DNA from 3 places in the Paenibacillus sp. J22P59 genome. Region 2 is predicted to be linked to each of the others. Evidence: riboswitches for the same ligand, from Rfam matches in the RefSeq annotation. Region 2 holds a riboswitch; each other region holds the start of a gene.
What was found. A riboswitch is a leader RNA that binds a small molecule or an ion and turns the genes downstream of it on or off. The one in region 2 is predicted to bind cyclic di-AMP.
Positions count from the first base shown of each region.

Region 1: another riboswitch for cyclic di-AMP. It lies ahead of AC50YO_RS23320 (C40 family peptidase); the one in region 2 lies ahead of AC50YO_RS23790 (resuscitation-promoting factor).
Region 3: another riboswitch for cyclic di-AMP. It lies ahead of AC50YO_RS17820 (hypothetical protein); the one in region 2 lies ahead of AC50YO_RS23790 (resuscitation-promoting factor).

Region 1 is NZ_JBXENX010000018.1:38,088-44,448, forward strand. It holds gene AC50YO_RS23310 (M1 family aminopeptidase) at 1-433, shown strand, start outside; gene AC50YO_RS23315 (hypothetical protein) at 451-1,266, shown strand; cyclic di-AMP (ydaO/yuaA leader) riboswitch at 1,556-1,708, shown strand; gene AC50YO_RS23320 (C40 family peptidase) at 1,712-2,182, shown strand; gene AC50YO_RS23325 (cryptochrome/photolyase family protein) at 2,307-3,656, shown strand; gene AC50YO_RS23330 (GNAT family N-acetyltransferase) at 3,775-4,305, shown strand; gene AC50YO_RS23335 (hypothetical protein) at 4,312-4,605, opposite strand; gene motA (flagellar motor stator protein MotA) at 4,778-5,578, shown strand; gene motB (flagellar motor protein MotB) at 5,562-6,361, shown strand, end outside.
Region 2 is NZ_JBXENX010000019.1:50,829-57,189, reverse strand. It holds gene AC50YO_RS23800 (HD domain-containing protein) at 1-767, shown strand, start outside; gene AC50YO_RS23795 (TatD family hydrolase) at 797-1,570, shown strand; cyclic di-AMP (ydaO/yuaA leader) riboswitch at 1,755-1,960, shown strand; gene AC50YO_RS23790 (resuscitation-promoting factor) at 2,203-3,351, shown strand; gene rnmV (ribonuclease M5) at 3,533-4,072, shown strand; gene rsmA (16S rRNA (adenine(1518)-N(6)/adenine(1519)-N(6))-dimethyltransferase RsmA) at 4,084-4,986, shown strand; gene yabG (sporulation peptidase YabG) at 5,180-6,064, shown strand; gene veg (biofilm formation stimulator Veg) at 6,220-6,361, shown strand, end outside.
Region 3 is NZ_JBXENX010000009.1:313,659-320,019, forward strand. It holds gene kdpA (potassium-transporting ATPase subunit KdpA) at 1-1,013, opposite strand, end outside; gene kdpF (K(+)-transporting ATPase subunit F) at 1,045-1,125, opposite strand; gene AC50YO_RS17820 (hypothetical protein) at 1,276-1,698, opposite strand; cyclic di-AMP (ydaO/yuaA leader) riboswitch at 1,838-2,012, opposite strand; cyclic di-AMP (ydaO/yuaA leader) riboswitch at 2,113-2,350, opposite strand; cyclic di-AMP (ydaO/yuaA leader) riboswitch at 2,749-2,919, shown strand; gene AC50YO_RS17825 (hypothetical protein) at 2,924-3,319, shown strand; gene AC50YO_RS17830 (ABC transporter permease) at 3,370-4,143, opposite strand; gene AC50YO_RS17835 (ABC transporter ATP-binding protein) at 4,136-4,927, opposite strand; gene metE (5-methyltetrahydropteroyltriglutamate--homocysteine S-methyltransferase) at 5,054-6,361, opposite strand, start outside.

The sequences.
Region 1 (6,361 bases), on a different contig from region 2:
AGTAGAGCAAGTAACTAAGCAGAAGTGGCATGATTATTTCAGTGAATACGTCTATAACAACCGCATGGCAGATTTCTCCGTGGAATCCATTGAGATTCGCAAAGTCGAGCAAGATGGACAACTGCAATATGAATCCCTCGTGCTTATTAAGAAAAATGGCGGGAATAACGGTCCGATTCCGCTTGTTATGAAATTCAAAGACGGCATGACCGTGCCTAAGACATGGGAAGCCGAGGAGGCACATGTCCAATATAAGGTCGTTCATAGCGCACCGTTGGAATGGGTTGCCTTGGATCCGCAGCACAGCAATGTACTAGATAACAAGTACTATAACAACTTTATGAAAGCCGAACTGTCAGAAGCGGCCCGTACAAGATGGAGCATGGGCGTTGCCAAAATGATCGAGGGATTGCTTGGGACACTAAGCTGGTAAGGAAAGGAGGAGAGGCAATGAAAGGCCATATCATACAAGGCTGGAGACTGGCTATCAAGCATTTCTATATCGTTATCCTATTGTTTCTGTATCAGCTGCTCTGGGGTTTCTTCTTATATCGCTTCGTAGACTCGGTCATATCGCCGCTGCTCAGGCGTTTCCCAGACAGCTCTCCCTACGGTTCATCCGTACAGCTCTTCATGCATGAAGCCCAGTTCCAGCTGACTAAGACGGATCTGAGCACACCATACCTATGGATGCTTGGAGGGCTGTTTGCTGCCCGAATGCTGCTCACTCCACTTTTCAATGCAGGTCTGTTCTACTCCCTTCATCATGCAAATGATCATAAAGGTACACAATTCCTGCAAGGCATACGTAAGGCGTGGAAGCCGGTTACGCTATTATACTGGGCAGAGATGCTGCTTGCATTGGCACCAGCATGGTGGCTGCTCCCGCGAGCTGTGAAGGGAATCCTCCATAGCTCCTCTCCCGGAGAGCTATTACAACACACGCTGCCGTTAGCCGCAGGGTGGCTGCTCTGGGGGATTCTGCTCCATCTGCTCTTCTTGTCGATGGCCTTTGGCATTATTACTCGCAGCGGAACTCTGCATGCGCTGTGGAAGGCTCTTCGCCATCTGATTCCTTATGCAGGCTTAACCTTCGCTATGTGGGGAATCGGTGCAGGCATTAACCTATTTGTAAGCGGCATCTCGCTTGTATGGGCCGGCCTGCTGGCCTTAATTCTCCACCAGAGCTTCCATCTCATCCGAACTATGATGAAGGTGTGGACCGTTGCTGCCCAGTACGATTGCCTGCAATCCAAAGAAAGTTAATGTGAGGCACGAAAAAAAACGGCTCGTAGCTTGCAGTTCCACTGTTGGAACTGCAAGCTACGAGCCGTTTTGATATATCCCCAGACTATCGTCCCTATAAAAAAACAACATATTTCTCTTAAACTCCACATAAATAAAAGTTATTAGCATTTGCACGCCTCTAATTTATATAAAATAAGCAGAAAACACGAATATACGCGCTCAATAGCCAAAACATTACATGAGAATTATTAGAATTTGCCAATTGAAGGAGGAGATACGTGGAAAAAAACGAATAGTTAGCAGGTACATAAAAAACTTGCCAAATTCCTTGTACTGGAAACGGGGGAACCACCTCTGGGTGAATTGATTTCGACGTCCGACTTGATCGGCGCCTGAGAAATCATAGGGATCCTTCAACCGAACCCCACAGCTAACCTCGTCGGCAATTGGAAGGAGCTCCACCATTTTGAAAAAAGTTACCGCACTACTACTGGGACTCGTGTTAATGCTTGCCTTTCAAGCAGGCAGCGCTTTCGCGGATTCCAAAATGAACGGCATCATCGATGAGTTAATCGGCACTCCGTACCAAAGCGGCGGAACGTCGACGAAAGGCTTTGATTGCTCTGGATTCACGAGCTATGTATTCGATAAGATGGGAATTGAACTTCCCCGTACATCCGGCTCACAATCAAAGGCAGGAAAAGCGGTCGCTAAGAGCGATCTCGTTGCTGGAGACCTTGTATTCTTCAACACGAACGGTAAAGGTGTATCCCATGTCGGCATCTATGTAGGAGATGGCAAATTTGCACATTCCTCGTCCAGCAAGGGCGTTGTAATTAGCAAGCTGAGCGATTCCTATTATGAGAATCGGTACGTGAACGCTCGTCGCGTTATGAACACTACTACGTTTGAAAAATATGCTGACGAAGAATAAGCTTATCACCACTTCCTGGCCGAAGTGATTATGGGTCTTATTCAGCAGAGCCGCAGTTATTTGTCTCTTGGACAAATCGCTTGCGGCTTTTCTGTTTTTATAATCTTAAGGAGGACCGCTTGCTATGTACTTATTTATTCACCGCAAAGACCTGCGTTCAAACGATATGCGAGCATTTAATTATATTCATAAGCATCATCATACGGGCATTCATCTGCTTGTCCTTGATCCATCCCTAATTAGCGATGAGCGATTGAACAGCCATAGCGGACGCAACTTCATTGCTCAAGCGGCGACACTTCTGCGGGCCTATTCATCAGTGGGCAAGCAGCTTCATATTCTATACGGCAATCCTGCTCAAATTGTTGCAGCCCTCCTGCAGAAGTATCCGATCGAAGAGGTTATCGTCCATGCGGATTACACCCCTTATGCCCGAGAACGAGATAAAGGAATCCAACTAGCTTGCTCAGCAGCCCGAATCAGATGGATGCCGCTGGCAGATTCCTCTCTGATCGACCTCGAAGCGTTCCAGACCTTTACTAGGAGAACAGAGCCCTACAAAGTATTCACGCCTTTTTATCGGATGTGGAGCTCCTATATGCTTCAGTATTATACGCCTTCAGGAAGTGCTTCTCTTACAGACTTAACAACCGTTACACAATTGCACAGCAGCATCACTGTGCGATACACCCTGCCAAGCGAGATAACTGCCGTCTTAAGCGCCTCTTCCAGTACATGTGATCTTTATTCAACTGTGACCGATCAGTTAGAGCTGTTCAGTAGAGAGCGATTGTCCTCTTATGTGGACGAACGGGATCACTACGCGGTCAATCGGACGAGTGAATTATCCCGCTTCTTGAACACAGGAGCCCTATCGGCACGACAAGCGTATGAATGGTGCCTGGGACTACCCGGCTCAGAAGCGTGGATTAGACAGCTTGCCTGGCGTGATTTTTACATCTATCAAGCGATGTACAATGAGCATTACTTTTCTTATGAGAGTACACTAGACTTATCCCTTTTATCTGATGAGCACTTTGAGGCTTGGGCTGCCGGGAGAACCGGAATTCCAATTATAGATGCGGCGATGACCCAATTGAATCATACGGGACAGCTGCCCAATCGGCTCCGCATGGTCACAGCCATGTTCTTGACTAAGAACCTGCTCTGTCCGTTCACCCTTGGAGAAAGCTATTTCCGCCTTCACCTAAGCGACTATGACAATACACTGAATCGGGGTGGATGGTTATGGAGCTCTTCCTTAGGATATGATGCCGCACCCTACTTCCGGATTATGAATCCCTTAACGCAATCCCGGACGCATGATCCAAGCGGAGCCTATATCCGCCAATGGCTTCCTCAGCTTGCTCACTTGTCCGATAAGGAAATCCATGAGCCGCAGCCGGGAGCTATCGTTGATCTAAAAGCTTCACGCAGCAGAGCTATTGCGATTTATAAGATTCTATTAGGCTAATCAGACTAACTAGCTACTTGCTGGTCTTGGCGACACCCTAGTACCAGCACTTCATCCAAGGCAAGTTAATATATACTTATAGAATGGACTAACCTTACAATAGGAGTTGGTGAACGGCATGTCCGATTCTTTTCAAGCCTTTTCTCATTATAAACTTTCTGCATCCGAAATGATTCTATTGCCCCTTAGCGTTGAGCATGCGCAAGCGCTATGCACTTGGCGGTATGAGCCGCCTTATGACTTATATAACTGGCCTGCATGGGCAGACATGCAAAAGGACGAAATCGAATTCGGCGATCCCGTCCTTCGGCACAACCAATATGCGGCCATTATAAATAAACAAGCTGTATTAATCGGATTTGCCCAGTTCTTTCCCATCGTAGGGGTCACTCGAATTGGACTTGGCCTTCTCCCGGAGCTGTGCGGCAATGGGAATGGCGCTGTGTTTGCCGCTTTTCTTGCACAAGAAGCCAGGCGCAGAACGCCCGGCAATGAGATTGATCTGGAGGTGCTGACGTGGAACAAACGCGCCATTCGAGCTTACGAGCAAGCAGGCTTCTGTATCGAAGATACGTACAGCCGTCCTGTTCCCAGTGGACCGCCAGAGGCAGAATTCCACTGTATGGTGTACCGGCCTAAGCATTCTTAGGCCAGGTTACACCAAACGAATCATTCGGGTCACATTATCCCCTTGGGCTACCTCAATGACATGATGCTTGGAATGGTACGTAATGGTTCCGCCTCCGACAGCTATAACCGACTGCTCGCCTAGACCGAAGAAGACATCATCCGCCAGCGCTTCCATAACCTCATGGCGATCTTCTGCCCCCAAGGCTTCCCATTCCTCTTGCTCCATCTCGAAGAAGGTATAGCTGCTGTCGATTGCGCTCACTGCCTCCGTGAGCTCCTTCAGAATATCCTCGTATTCTCTACCGTGTCTTACTCCCATGCTGTTAACCACCTTTTGCTTATTTTAGGATGTCTCTTATACTCTCATTTTACCGCATTTTATGAAATTTAACGCCTATCCTCGTAAATCATTCCGAAAGTCTAATTTCATAACCCCATCCTGTCGATATATAAAGAAAGAATTGTCGAATACGTACTGGACGGGGTGCATGATGAAAAACTCAACAATAATTGGTATTGTACTAGGTGTTGTAGCTGTATTAGTGGGAATGGTGTTCAAAGGGGCTGCTCTCTCTAACCTGCTTAACCCCGCTGCTTTTATGATCATTATCGTAGGAACGGTTGCTGCTGTATTGGTTGCTTTCCCAATGTCAGAGCTAACAAAAGTAGGCAAGCTGTTCAAAATCGCATTCACAGAACCATCCCTCATGCCTCGTGAGAAATTAATCGAGTACTTTATGGAATGGGCTTCTATTACTCGCCGCGAGGGCTTGCTCGCCCTTGAAGCGAAAGTAGATGAAATAGAAGATACTTTTCTTCGTAATGGCATGCGCATGATTATTGACGGCAATGATCAGGATTTCGTACGTGATGTATTGCTTGAGGACATCTCCGCTACGGAGGATCGTCATAAGGCAGGAGCTCTTATTTTCACCCAAGCCGGAACCTATGCTCCTACTCTCGGTGTACTCGGAGCGGTTGTTGGTCTAGTCGGTGCACTCGGGCATATGGACGACATGGCGACTCTAGCCAAATCCATTGCCGGCGCCTTCATCGCGACCTTGCTTGGTATATTCACCGGTTATGTGCTTTGGCATCCTATTGCCAACAAGCTGAAGCGTATATCCAAGCGTGAGATTCAAATTCGTCTTATGATGGTAGAAGGCCTTCTCTCCATTCAATCTGGCGTATCGACCATCGCCATCAATCAGAAGCTTTCCGTCTTCCTGACTCCGACAGAGCGATTGAAGTTGAAGGAGAAGGAGGAAGGAACAGTTGAGCAAAAAGCATAAGCACGATGATCACGAGGAGCATGTGGATGAATCCTGGCTCATCCCCTATGCCGACTTGCTAACCCTACTTCTTGCTTTATTTATCGTATTATATGCCGTCAGCGCTGTGGATGCCAAGAAGTTCGAAGAGATGAGCCAAGCATTCAATATTGCTCTTAATTCCGGCTCAGGCATTCTGGAGAAGCCGACGATTGTGGAGACGGGTCCTGAAACCATAGTCAACCACAATAAAAAAGACCCAGAAAAAGAAAAAACAAAAGAACAACTTGCCGAAGAGAAGCGTCAAGAGCTCATCAAGCAAGAACAAGAGGATCTAGAGAAGCTTAAGAAGCAATTGGACAATTATATTAAGCAGAATGGCTTAACCAATGATCTGAATACGAAGCTCAATCAATCACAGCTGATGATTATTATCAGTGACAATGCCTTGTTCGATTCCGGCAGCGATGCTCTCAAGGGGAACTCCAAGGAGCTAGCCTCAGCTATCTCTGGGCTGCTGCAGGCTTATGACCAATACGAGATCGTAGTGGCTGGCCATACAGACAATATTCCTATTTATTCTGAACGCTTCAAATCGAACTGGGATTTGAGCTCATCTCGTGCCATCAGGTTCATGGATGTGCTTCTGCAGAACAAAGCTCTGAAGCCTCAAAGATTCAGTGCCATCGGCTATGGAGAGTACCATCCGATTGCTACGAATGATACAACTAGCGGACGTGCCAAGAACCGACGCGTAGAAGTATCTATTATCCGGAAATATGTGGATATGGAGAATCAGCAGCA
Region 2 (6,361 bases):
TAAGAGATGCTTACTTCACTGGTGTGAATTATGGCAACTTCGATTTGGAGCGCATACTGCGCGTGCTTCGTCCGATTCAAGGGAAGATCGTTGTTAAGGAAAGTGGAATGCATGCCATTGAGCATTATCTAATGTCCCGCTATCAGATGTATTGGCAGATTTACTTCCATCCTGTAACAAGAAGCTCGGAGATCATATTAAGGCAAATTTTCCGCAGGGCCAAAGAGCTTCATGAAAGCGGCTATGCGTTAGGATGGATGCCGACTCCAATTAAGCATCTTCTCAATAATACAATTACCGTGAATGAATATTTGAAGCTGGATGAAGCCTATGTTCAGGCTGCATTCATTCACTGGGCTGAAGAGGCTGATGCTCTCTTGTCAGATCTCTGCGACCGCTTCTTGAATCGCCGCTTATACAAATATATAACCATAGATGAACCAGACGACACTTTATTAGAAGAAGTGCAACGCCAGTTTGTTGAAATAGGCCTTAATCCAGACTATCATATGGAGATTGACTTTCCTTTCGACCAGCCCTATGACATCTATCGTCCCGATACCAAAAAAGGAGGGAAAGAGGAGAAGACACCTATTCTGTTGTTGGACGAGCAGGATAGATTTATTGAGATCTCGGCTAAATCCGACATCGTATCCTCTATAACTGGCCTGCATCAGGGACAATATCATTTGTATTATCCAGAGGAGCCTCTGGCAGCCGCTGCAGACCAATTAAGCAAGCCTGTTCGCGAGCTATTCAAACTATAAGCCTTATTATAGAAGGAGCATGACAAAATATGATCTCTTTATTCGACACACATACCCATCTCGATGCTTCACAATTCGACGAAGACCGTGCAGAAGTGATTGAAAGAGCAAGAGCTGCTGGTGTAGATTTAATGCTTAACATTGGGTTTAATCGCGAGACGATTCCATCGACAATAGCATTAGCCGAGCAGTATGAGTTTATCTATGCTGCTGTCGGCTGGCATCCTGTCGATAGCATTGATATGAGACCTGAGGATTTGGAATGGATCGAACAGCTTTGTTCACATGAAAAGGTTGTAGCAATAGGGGAAATTGGCTTGGATTATCATTGGGATACTTCTCCCAAGGACGTGCAGCAGCGTGTGTTCCGCGAGCAGATTCGCCTAGCCAAGCGCCTTAATAAACCGATTGTTATTCATAATCGGGATGCCCATGAGGATATTCTTCGACTATTAAAGGAGGAGAATGCTTCCGAGGTTGGAGGGGTCATGCACTGTTTTTCTGGCAGTCCTGAAACCGCTAAGCAATGTCTCGATATGAACTTCTATATTTCGTTCGGTGGACCGCTTACATTCAAGAACGCGAGGGTGCCAAAAGAGGTGCTTGCAACAGTTCCTTTGGATCGATTATTAATGGAAACAGACTCCCCTTATTTGGCCCCGCATCCATATAGAGGGAAGAGAAATGAGACCTCTTATGTATCCCTTGTGGCCGACATGGTAGCTGAAATTAAGGGGAAAACGAAGGAAGAAATTGCTGAAATCACCACCCAAAATGGTAAAAAATGTTTCCGAATTCAGTAAAATCGGTTGAAAAGCAGAGAAAACGAGACCTTTACGACGATAAAACTGATTTTTGCTTGGGAAATCGGCTAAATTTTCAGTGGTAATGCTGAAATTTCGTTAAAATCGTCTTTTATCTCATCTTTACAACTAGGCTCTGGTGAAGGTATGATTCATTTCAGAGCTTTAAATTTTTGTATTGGATTTCCAGTTTGCGCTTAATCTCCATTGCGGAGAGCGGGGGAACCAGGGCGACTATGTTGGGGGAGAATGTTACCTCACAACAAGACCATGATGAATTCTTCTAGGGGTGAATTTTGCGGCGATTGCCATGAGCATTCGATCCGTGATTAGGGCAGCTCTCTTGCCCGAACCCGACAGCTAACCTCGTAAGCGTGTTATAGAGAGCGATCACCCTCGTGCATCCACCAACCCTGAAGTCTAGCAGACCATTCGGGAAGCCACGATACAGATCCTCTGTCGACGGCTTCTTTTTATTTTCCGAATAACACGGAAATGGTCGACATAGGGTAGATTTAGGAGGTGGGGGGCGTAAGAATAGACTGGAGCGTGTTGATCACGCCAATATACTATAGTCACGTCAATGTATCATGTTACACTAGGCGGCGGGGCTATGAAGGAGGACCGATGAAGTGGGCATTATCCAAGCTAAGGAAACCCATGTGAAACGATCATCCAGCATGTCTTTCGCATTGCGATGGAAGCATGGAAACTTGCGTTTGATTCTTCTGAGTGCTACTATCTCAATCGCTATGACTTTCATGTTTTTGGTGTTGTTGTACGGATCGGCTGACAAAAGCGTATCCGTAGTGGTTAATGGACAAGAAACTATTGTGAAGACAAAACAATGGGTCCTGCAACGCCTACTGGATGAACAAGCTATTACAATTGGTCCGCATGATGAGGTCTCAGTTCCTCTGAATGCGTCCATCAAAGACGGAGACCGGATTGAGATTAATTTCGCGGTTCCAGTCGTTGTAAAAGCTGATGGCAAGACCTCAACGATGTACACGACAGAGAAAACAGTGCAAGCAGCGATCGATGATTTGAATATTTCGGTTCGCGATCAAGATAAGATATTGCCATCGTTGAGCACACTAGTCACGGAGGATATGACCTTATCCGTTATCCGCGTTGACAAAAAAGTGAGTGAGAAAGAGCGTACTACTCCGTTCTCGATCGTTAAGAAGGAAGATCCGACTCTGGAGACAGGCAAGGAGAAGTTGGTTCAGACCGGTAAAGAGGGCCTTGTCGTCGAGAATATAGAGAAGCATTATGAGAATGGTGTTCTTATATCAGAGACTGTCGTGAGCAAGGTGGTTGAAGCGAGAGCGGTCAATCAGGTTGTTGCAGTCGGAACGAAGAAGGCAGAGCCTAAGGTACAGGTGCTTTCCAACAAAAGTCCAAGCCTCATGAGCTATACTAAGAGAGGTGTTACGTTCAAAGCTAAGAAAGTATTGAGCAACTTCACTCTTACGGCCTATACAGCGGATCTGCGCTCCACAGGCAAAGGAAAAGATCACCCTGATTTCGGAATCACAGCTTCCGGTACACGTGTGACAGAGGGACGTACGATTGCAGTCGATCCTAAAGTCATTCCAATCGGTTGGTGGGTATATATCGAAGGCATCGGCTTCCGCAGAGCGGAGGATAAGGGCGGTGCAATCAAAGGCAACAAAATTGATGTGTACTTCGACAGTGCGAAGCAGGCAACCAATTTTGGCAGAAAGAAAGGGTTCACGGTATACGTACTTGGGCCAAATAAGCCGTCAGCAAGCTAGGCGAGATGACGGTATCGTATTTAGAAGCTAAATATGTCATGATAAGGAGAGGCACTGCCTCTTCTTTTTGTCTGTTCAGGGGCAGTAAACATTCATTAAACAAGAGATTACGGATATAGTAAATAGACGTTGTCATAGGAATGAAGGTTGCACTTTCTTTCGATGGAAAGGGATGTTTTTATTGATTAAGGAGATTATTGTTGTAGAAGGCAAAGATGATACGGTTGCCATTAAGCGAGCGGTTGAAGCAGATACCATTGAGACGAACGGTTCCGCTATAGGAGAGGACGTTCTTAGACGCATCCTGCTGGCTCAAGAGCGAAGAGGAGTTATCATATTCACAGACCCTGATCATGCTGGTGAGCGTATTCGCAAAATTGTTGCAGGCCGCGTTCCTGGCTGTAAGCATGCTTTTCTGCCGCAGGAGAAGGCTATGTATAAAGGTGATATCGGCATTGAGAACGCTGCGCCGGAGGCCATTCGCCAAGCCCTTGCCGAACTGCGTACAGAGACGCCAGAGGGTCTGGGGGAGATTACTTGGGATGACTTGATGGATGCTGGGCTTATTGTACATCCTGAGGCAGCAAACCGTCGTCTGCTGATGGGCAATCTGCTTGGCATTGGGTATGCCAATGGCAAGCAGTTCTATAAGCGTTGTACAAGCTTCCGAATCTCCCGTGAAGAGTTCTTGGAAGCGCTGGGCAAGATGGAAGAGGGATAGGAGTGGGGATAATGAGCGGGCAAGAACAGAATATGAAGGCAGTAGAGGTAGCGACGCCTAGAAGAACCAAAGAAATTGTCGCAAAGTATGGTTTTTCTTTCAAGAAGAGCTTAGGGCAAAATTTTCTTATTGATCAGAATATATTGCACAAAATTGTAGCAGCAGCCGATCTTAATGAAACGAAGGGCGCACTTGAGATTGGACCTGGTATTGGTGCATTGACTCAGCATCTCGCGTCTGCAGCCGCAAAGGTAACAGCTGTTGAGATTGATAACCGATTAATTCCGATCCTGCGTGATGTTCTTGAAGAGGAGAATAACGTAGAGGTCGTACATGGCGATATACTGAAGCTGGATCTAAAGCAGTTATTTGAAGAGCAATTCTCGGATGTATCTGGCGTAAGCGTAGTGGCGAATTTGCCTTATTATGTGACGACACCGATTCTGATGAAGCTGCTGGAGGAACGATTGCCTTTAGAAAATATTGTTGTTATGATCCAGAAGGAAGTAGCCGAGCGGATGGCAGCCAAGCCGGGCGGCAAAGAATATGGCAGTCTCAGTGTGGCTGTGCAGTATTATTGCGAGCCGAGTCTCGTATGTATCGTGCCGCATACGGTATTCATTCCGCAGCCGAATGTGGATTCTGCTGTTATTAAGCTTGCGCTTCGGGATAAGCCTCCCGTGGATGTGCCCGATGAGGACCACTTCTTCCGTATTGTTCAGGCGAGCTTTGCTCAGCGCCGCAAGACGCTTGCGAACAATCTGACTGCCTTAGTAGGCAAGGAAAATCGTGAGCAATTAACGGAATTGCTTCATAGCTGCGATATTGACCCTGTACGTCGCGGCGAGACGCTCTCGCTTGATGAATTCGCCAGAATCAGTCGGGCGTTTCTAGAGGCTGGCTGGAGGGGTTAAAAGAGAGACAGGCTGATGAAGCTGATCAAGGTTTATTTGAATCTACAAAGAAACCGTTCCTTTCGTAAATGGCAGGTATTACTTCCATTTTGCTAAGGGTCGGTTTCTTCTTGCTTTATAAAGGAAGAGGGATAAAGTTCTGCGCACATTCCGGGCGCTTCACCCATACGATGAACGAAGAGGTGATTTACCCATGGAGCAAGGGGACCTGGTCGTCCGCAAATCATATGGCGGTGATGTGCTGTTCCAAGTTGAAGCTGTTCAATCTCATCACGCCTTGCTTAGAGGCACGGACTACCGATTGCTTGCGGATGCGCCAATTCCTGATTTATCGGTTGTTCGAGACCCTGAATCGACAAAGGCAAAGCAGCAAGTGAGGATTAAAGTTAATCATACCTTAACGAGAATGCGTCAGCAGCGAGAGCAGCAAGCCGTTCAGACTGAAGATGATATAAGGCATGCATTGCAGCAAAGCCAGCCCTATTTTGAATTACCGGGTAAAGTGCTCCATCTGGACGGGGATGGGAACTATTTGCGGAAAAGCATGCAATTGTATCAAACGATGAAAGTGCCGGCACACGGTGTACATGCGCATGAATCCCAAATGGCGGATCTTTTGTACCGCCTATTGCCACAGGTTAAACCGGATATCGTTGTGATTACCGGACACGACGGTGTGTTGAAAAATCGTGTGGGAGAGGATCTCTTCAGTCTTAGCAGCTACAAAAATTCTCAGAATTTCGTGAATGCAGTACAAGTGGCCAGACAATATGAGAAAAACAGGGATAGCCTGGTTATCGTATCTGGTGCTTGCCAATCTCACTTTGAGGCCTTGCTTCAAGTGGGTTCCAACTTCGCAAGCTCGCCTGGACGAATCTTAATTCATGCTCTTGATCCGGTCTATATTGCAATCAAAGCAGGCTATACATCTATTAAAGAAACCATAAATTTGTCGGATGTTATCGAAGGTACGATTAGTGGAATTGATGGGGTTGGCGGGATTGAAACGATGGGAAGATTCCGTGTGGGCATGCCGAAGTCAAAGGTAGGAGCTACAACCTCAGCGCTAAAAACTTAATATGCGTAATATTTTATTAAATATTCGTCAGAATCAAAAAAATGGGCGAAAACACCGTTGACAACCAAATAACTTGACTGATATAATATTTTGCTTTGTTTGACAAACTCCCTCTTTCTGGTTATAATGGACAAGGAAAGAGGTGGTAGTGGACAATGGCAAAAAATGCGCTATTGGATATAAAACGTAATTTGGAATCTCATGTCGGCTCCAAAATCCGTCTTCGAGCTAACGGTGGCCGGAGAAAGACCATCGAACGTACCGGAACGTTAGAAGAAATCTACCCTTCTGTCTTCA
Region 3 (6,361 bases), on a different contig from region 2:
GTCACAACCGAATAGAGGGAGGATGCCGCCGTTCCCAGCCGTACCTCTTTTCCTTCCATGGATCCCTGATCCGCTTGAATGCCAAGTGCATTAAGGGCTGGATTCCCGGCAAATTCACTGGTTAGAGAAGTGCCTAGCATCACGATGAACAGCATCGCCATGGAGACGAAGAGAACGCGCCCCTGCTTCGCATTGCCGACCATTTTTCCATAAGTGAAGGGCAGTGCAGTCGTTAGCAGCAGCATAAGCAGCATTTGGAGCAAATTGCTTAAGCCGCCGGTATTCTCAAAAGGATGAGCCGAGTTGACGCCAAAAAATCCGCCGCCGTTATTGCCAAGCTCCTTGATTGCTAAGAAAGAAGCTACCGGTCCGCGAGCAATGTCCTGCGATGCCCCTTCCAGGGTAGTCGCTGTAACTGTAGGCTCCAGCGTCTGCGGCGTGCCAAGCGCGATGAACAGCAGGGCAGCAACAAATGCAATGGGAAGAAAGATCCGCGTAATCCCCCGCACCATGTCGACGAAGAAGTTGCCCAGCGGCTTTCCTGCAAGCCCTCTTATAAAAGCGATAACGATCGCAAGACCAGTCGCAGGAGAGGTAAACATCATGAACACGATTGCGATCATTTGAGATAGATATGATAACCCGCTCTCCCCGCTGTAATGCTGCAAGTTCGTATTAGCCATGAAACTGATTGCCGTATTGAAGGCAAGTGTTGGTTCCATATTGGCAATGCCGCTTGGATTCAAAGGCAGCCAGGCTTGCGTACGGAAGATCAAATACACGATACCAATCATAACCGCATTCGAAATCACAACAGCGGCTGCATATTGCTTCCAAGTCTGATTATCCCGGCGTATGCCTGAAGCAGAGAATATCAGCCTCTCAACAGGAGCAAATATGTTGTCCAATCTTGTCTTGTCATATTGAAATACCTTCGCTACGTACAAGCCTGTCGGCTTGGCTAGCAGCAGCGCCAGCATTAAAGTAAATGCGATGGATAAAAATGCGAACATCGTCAATGGAATTCCTCCTTAGGTATAAGCACTAGAACTTTTCTGGATGAATGAGCACATAAGTTAAGTAGACGAACAAAGCTGCTATTAGGATGACTAACGCCCATATCATTTGGATTCACTTCCCTCTTCTATCGTTGTGGATGCCCACCGGCCTAATCCAATCATGAGCAGAGTTAAAACGATAACGATTCCCGCCATATATATGTCCAGCATTTTTCATTCCTCCTAGGGATGGGTTGCAGGCTTCTTCCTGCTCTAATCACTCAGCCGAATGATGCTCCGGCTCCCGATCACGCAACAAAAATCCAACCTCCGACGCTCGTGTATAAATAATGTGGTTCGCACCCAGCCCTTTGTATATGGCTCGTGGGTTCCAATTTTGTGTAATGATATATAGCGGCTTGGAGGTCCATTGCCTGCAGCATTGAACGTATCTGCAACTTAACGCCAGGCTGCTCTCGAAAATGAATACCTCCGCTATCGCAGCTGATGGCAGCTCCCAACTGCTGCGATCATTCGTATTGAGCCGAATAACGCTCATAACGCCTGCTCGTTTGAAGCGTAGCTCCTCCTGCTTGTTATTCGTTAGCACGATAAAAGGCAGCTGCTTAAACATAAGCTGTCGGATAAAAGAAAGCGTAGCTTCGTTCATGCCAGCTACGAGAATATGCTCTTGTTCCATCTCATTTTCCTCCTGTAAACCCATATAGCAGGAGAAAAAGACAACAAAAAAGAAGCCTACGGGAGCAGAGGTGCTCTCCCGCGGCTTCTTCGGTCATGGAGAAAGAACATTCCATGAAGGGTCGGCTCGCGACGATTGTCGCCTCTCTCAAAATACGCTTACGAGGTTAGCTGTCGGATTCGGGCTTGAGAGTCGCCCTACGCTTGGCTGCAAAGCCTCGCGATTCACCCCATGAGCATTTGCGGCATTCTGATTGCCGTTATTGCTCGTTGGTTCCCCCGTTCCCGTCATGCGGGACTCAGCGTTTCAATTGTACTTGCTGTGCGGCAACAGCTGCATTTTCCATTTTGGGCCGCAAAAAACCACAGAGGCTTATGCCGCTGTGGTCGAATTAATCGATCACAAGCTTCATCATCCCTCTCTCGATCTACGCTTACGAGGTTAGCTGTCGGATTCGGGCGGTGAGAGTCGCCCTACTTTGTAACCGAATGCCTTCGGCCAAAGATTCACCCCTGCGTCATTGCGATCCGACTCTCACATCGAATAGCGCAATGACGCGAATGCACAGCGGGTCTCTTGTTGAAGAAGATCCCGCAATTGCTTGGTTCCCCCGTTTCCCGTCTTGTCAACGGAAACTCAGCGATACAGTTCTGGAAACTTTTTTATAACTCTGAATCGAATCATACTCCCTGCCTTCCTATTGTGTAAAGCGATGGCAGGAACCGAATAGACCGAAAAACAAGGATAAAGACTTAAGAATAGCGCTTTCAATCCACTCCATCTTCACCAATCAACGTATATCTCTCTATTTCTTCAGTTTACGAAATTTATACGAAGTGGCATCCGCTCTCGCCTGCATGAAATTCAGACCTATTATCGCTTGTATCTTAATAGCCGAGCATAAGAGAGTATTTTCGTGAAAAACCATGATTATATAGCCTAAATCAGTCTTGCTATTTACTTTTGACAGGAATAAGGCTTTAAACAGAAAAGCTTCGTTTTACAAAAAACGGTACCGAGTATAACATAGACGCCAAGCCGAAAAAGGCTAATCTGCAATCGCTGAATTCTTGCTAAGAAGCGGGGGAACCATCGCGTGTATTATGAACCTATTAACGGTTATTATGAACGCAAGGGGTGAATCGGGTCTGCATTATGCCTGTAGGGAGCTCTCTATCCCGAATCCGTCAGCTAACTCCGTAAGCGAATACGAGGAGAGATTAAGATGATTATTGTACAAGGTGCCGATCCATTACCTAATGCCGAGCTTCCCCCTGAACTAATCGTAAAAAGAATTGAGCTTTTTATTATCCCGGAACCAGCTATTACAGGAGACACAGGCTATAAAATTTGTATGCGTATAACGACAAATCAGGGCTTTGGACGAAGCGAACTATTCCTCCAAGTAACAGACCTGCCCGCCGATTGGAGCGCTTGGAGTGCTGCTTTATCCCACTATATCGGCAGCATCAGCACAATTCCATTCCTGTGGTCCACAACTCCTGACGATCCTAACCAGCTCCAACGTTTATTCGCGGATTCCGTTACTAACGTTACTGCTGATCTTTGCTGTACACAGCTATTATTGCGACATTCTACCTTCTACTTATCTTTGTTCTAGACACCAACCAGCTAACAGAAGAGAAACCCTGAAATGGACGAATACCGTCTTCAGGGTTTCTTTTTGCTCATTGATTCGTTATGTGGAAGCCTTAGGTCTTTAGTAAACCAGAGCCTATAGCTAAGCCAGCTTAGCAGCATCGCAGTTATTGCAGCTGATGAGGCCAATACGAACATAATAAGTATTTGGTATTTCACAGCCTCGATCGGTTCAGCGCCAGCTACGATCATTCCGGTCATCATCCCCGGGAGCTGGACAAGCCCAACCGTTTTCATGCCATCAATCGTTGGTATCATGCTGGAGCGGACTGAGCGCTTAATTGCGGCCTCAATTGCTTGCTTCGCCGTCGCACCGAGTGCCAGCAAGGTCTCAATTTCTCCTCTTGATGACTCTACCTCACGTTTCATCTGATTAAGATAAAGACCGCATACGACCATCGAGCTGCCAATGATGATCCCGCTGACCGGAATAATATATTGTGGAACAGCTTCAATGATACCAAGTCCGAGCAGCAACCCCATCGTCACAGCTTCAGTACAAGCAAGCGCAATAGCAATTCGAAGCCGAATGCCGGGAACGGACTTGGCCCGCGATCCTGCATTCCATGCGGCTACGCTAATCATAGATAAGAGAATAAGAATAATAAAGACAGGGTGATTGGTCTCAAAAATAAAATGCAGGACGTAACCAATAAATAAAAGCTGCAGGGCTGATCTTATCGTACCTATGACGATATCCTTCTCAAGCCCAAGCTTCTGCTTGATGGAGAGAAAAGCTGTAATCGCCACGAACACCAAGGTACAGACTAAGGCAAGTTCACTCATGCGCAGCCTCCTCTCTGGAGGACTGCTTCCTTAAATATTGACAAGCTTGCTCCGTCGAAGGGCTCTGGAAGAAGCTCTCCGTATCGGAGGCTTCAATCAGCTTGCCCTCTGCCATAAACCAGATTTGATCACTGATGCAGCGGGCCTGCTCCAAATCATGCGTAACCCAGACGAACGCCGTTCCATTCTTCTCCGTCCAAAGCTTCACATGCTGCTCTACCGCTTCCTTGCTGGCAGGATCAAGTGAAGAGGTCGTTTCATCGAGCAGCAGCATATCCGGCTGTAGCAGCATTGAACGGACTAGCGCGGTACGCTGCTTTTCTCCGCCTGAGAGCTCGGATGCGGGCTTACTCCAATCTATGTGGCCTAATCCGATTGCCTCCATAGAGCCTCTGGCTAGCGCTTCATCAAAGACAAGGCCATGCAGCTCACTTGCCGTCCTTAGGTTTTGCTCAATACTGCCTGGCAGCATAATCGGCGTTTGAGCGACATAACCTATCCTCTTGCGCCAAGCTTGTGGATTCAAGGACTCAACTGGCTTCCCCTCAAGCCGTAAGTCGCCTTGATCCATCGTTTCTAGTAAAGCAAGAATGCGCAGAAGGGTACTTTTCCCTTGACCCGATACACCAAGGAGCGCAATTCTCTCGCCGGCATTAACCTTGGCTGTTATTCCTTCGAATAGCCAGCCCTTTTCGCTGTCTCTTTTATATTTAGATATATTATTTATCTCAAGTAAAGAAGCCATATGATAATCGTTGCCTCCTAGCACTAAACGAACTGCCACAAGCATATTTGAGACAGCCTGTTTGTAATCGTACCATGCGTTCTTCGAAATTTCTCCCCTTAATCTACAAATAAAAAAACGGCATCGCCAAGGTATGGCAATACCGTTCCTGTTTTAGCTTATAAATTAGGCATTTTTAGCGTATTGCGCTCTGACTTGCTCTGTAGCCGCAAGCATATTGCGCAAGGATAGTACAGTCTCTTCCATCCCTCTTGTCTTGAGGCCGCAATCCGGGTTAATCCAGAAGAGCTCAGGGTCCAGCACGCTCAAAGCACGCTTAATCATAGACGTCATCTCTTCTACTGCTGGAACACGCGGGCTATGGATATCATATACTCCTAGTCCTATACCCAAATCATACGTATGCTCTTCAAAGCTATGAATCAGTTCGCCATGGCTGCGTGAAGTCTCAATGGAGATAACGTCAGCATCAAGCGCACGAATGGCATCAATAATGTCATGGAATTCACAGTAGCACATATGAGTATGAATTTGCGTTGTATCCTTGACTACAGAAGTTGACAGCTTAAAGGCTAGAACGGACCACTGCAAATAATGATCCCAGTCGCCGCGCTTGAGCGGCAGGCCTTCACGAAGGGCTGGCTCATCCACCTGAATCATTTCAACACCTGCATTCTCCAAAGCCTTCACTTCTTCTGCCAGTGCGAGCGCAATCTGGTAAGATACTTGCTCACGTGTGATGTCACTGCGAACAAATGACCAATTCAAGATCGTAATTGGACCCGTTAGCATTCCTTTTACAGGCTTCGTAGTGAGTGATTGTGCATAGACCGTCTCTTCGACCGTCATTGGCTTGCTGAAGGCAACATCGCCATAAATAACCGGCGGCTTCACGCAGCGAGAGCCATAGGATTGTACCCAGCCGTTGCGTGTGAAGGCAAAGCCCTCCAGCTTCTCACCGAAAAATTCAACCATATCTGTGCGTTCAAATTCACCGTGCACGAGCACGTCCAGTCCAATCTCCTCTTGCAGCTTAATCCATTTATCGATCTGTTCGCGGATAAAGGTGCGATAAGCCTCATCATTCAGCTGACCTTTTCTCCACTGCTGTCTTGCTTGACGCACCTCAACGGTCTGCGGGAAGCTTCCGATCGTTGTAGTCGGCAAGAACGGCAGATTCCAGCGTTCCTTTTGAGCGACTACACGCTGGGAGAAAGGATTTTTCCGTACAGCCGGCTGTTCCTTGATACGGGATACGGCTTCTTGTACTTCTTTCCGGTTTCTTGAAGGAGAGGCATTCAGATCGCGTAGTGCAGCTGCGTTCTTGCCGAACTGCTCTGCAACGGATGCTTCGCCATCCTTTATGGCTTTGGTGATCCAAACGATCTCATCCAGCTTCTCACTAGCGAATGCCAATGCGGCTTGGAGCTCCGGCGCGAGTTCAGTTTCACCTGCTGCGGTTACTGGAACATG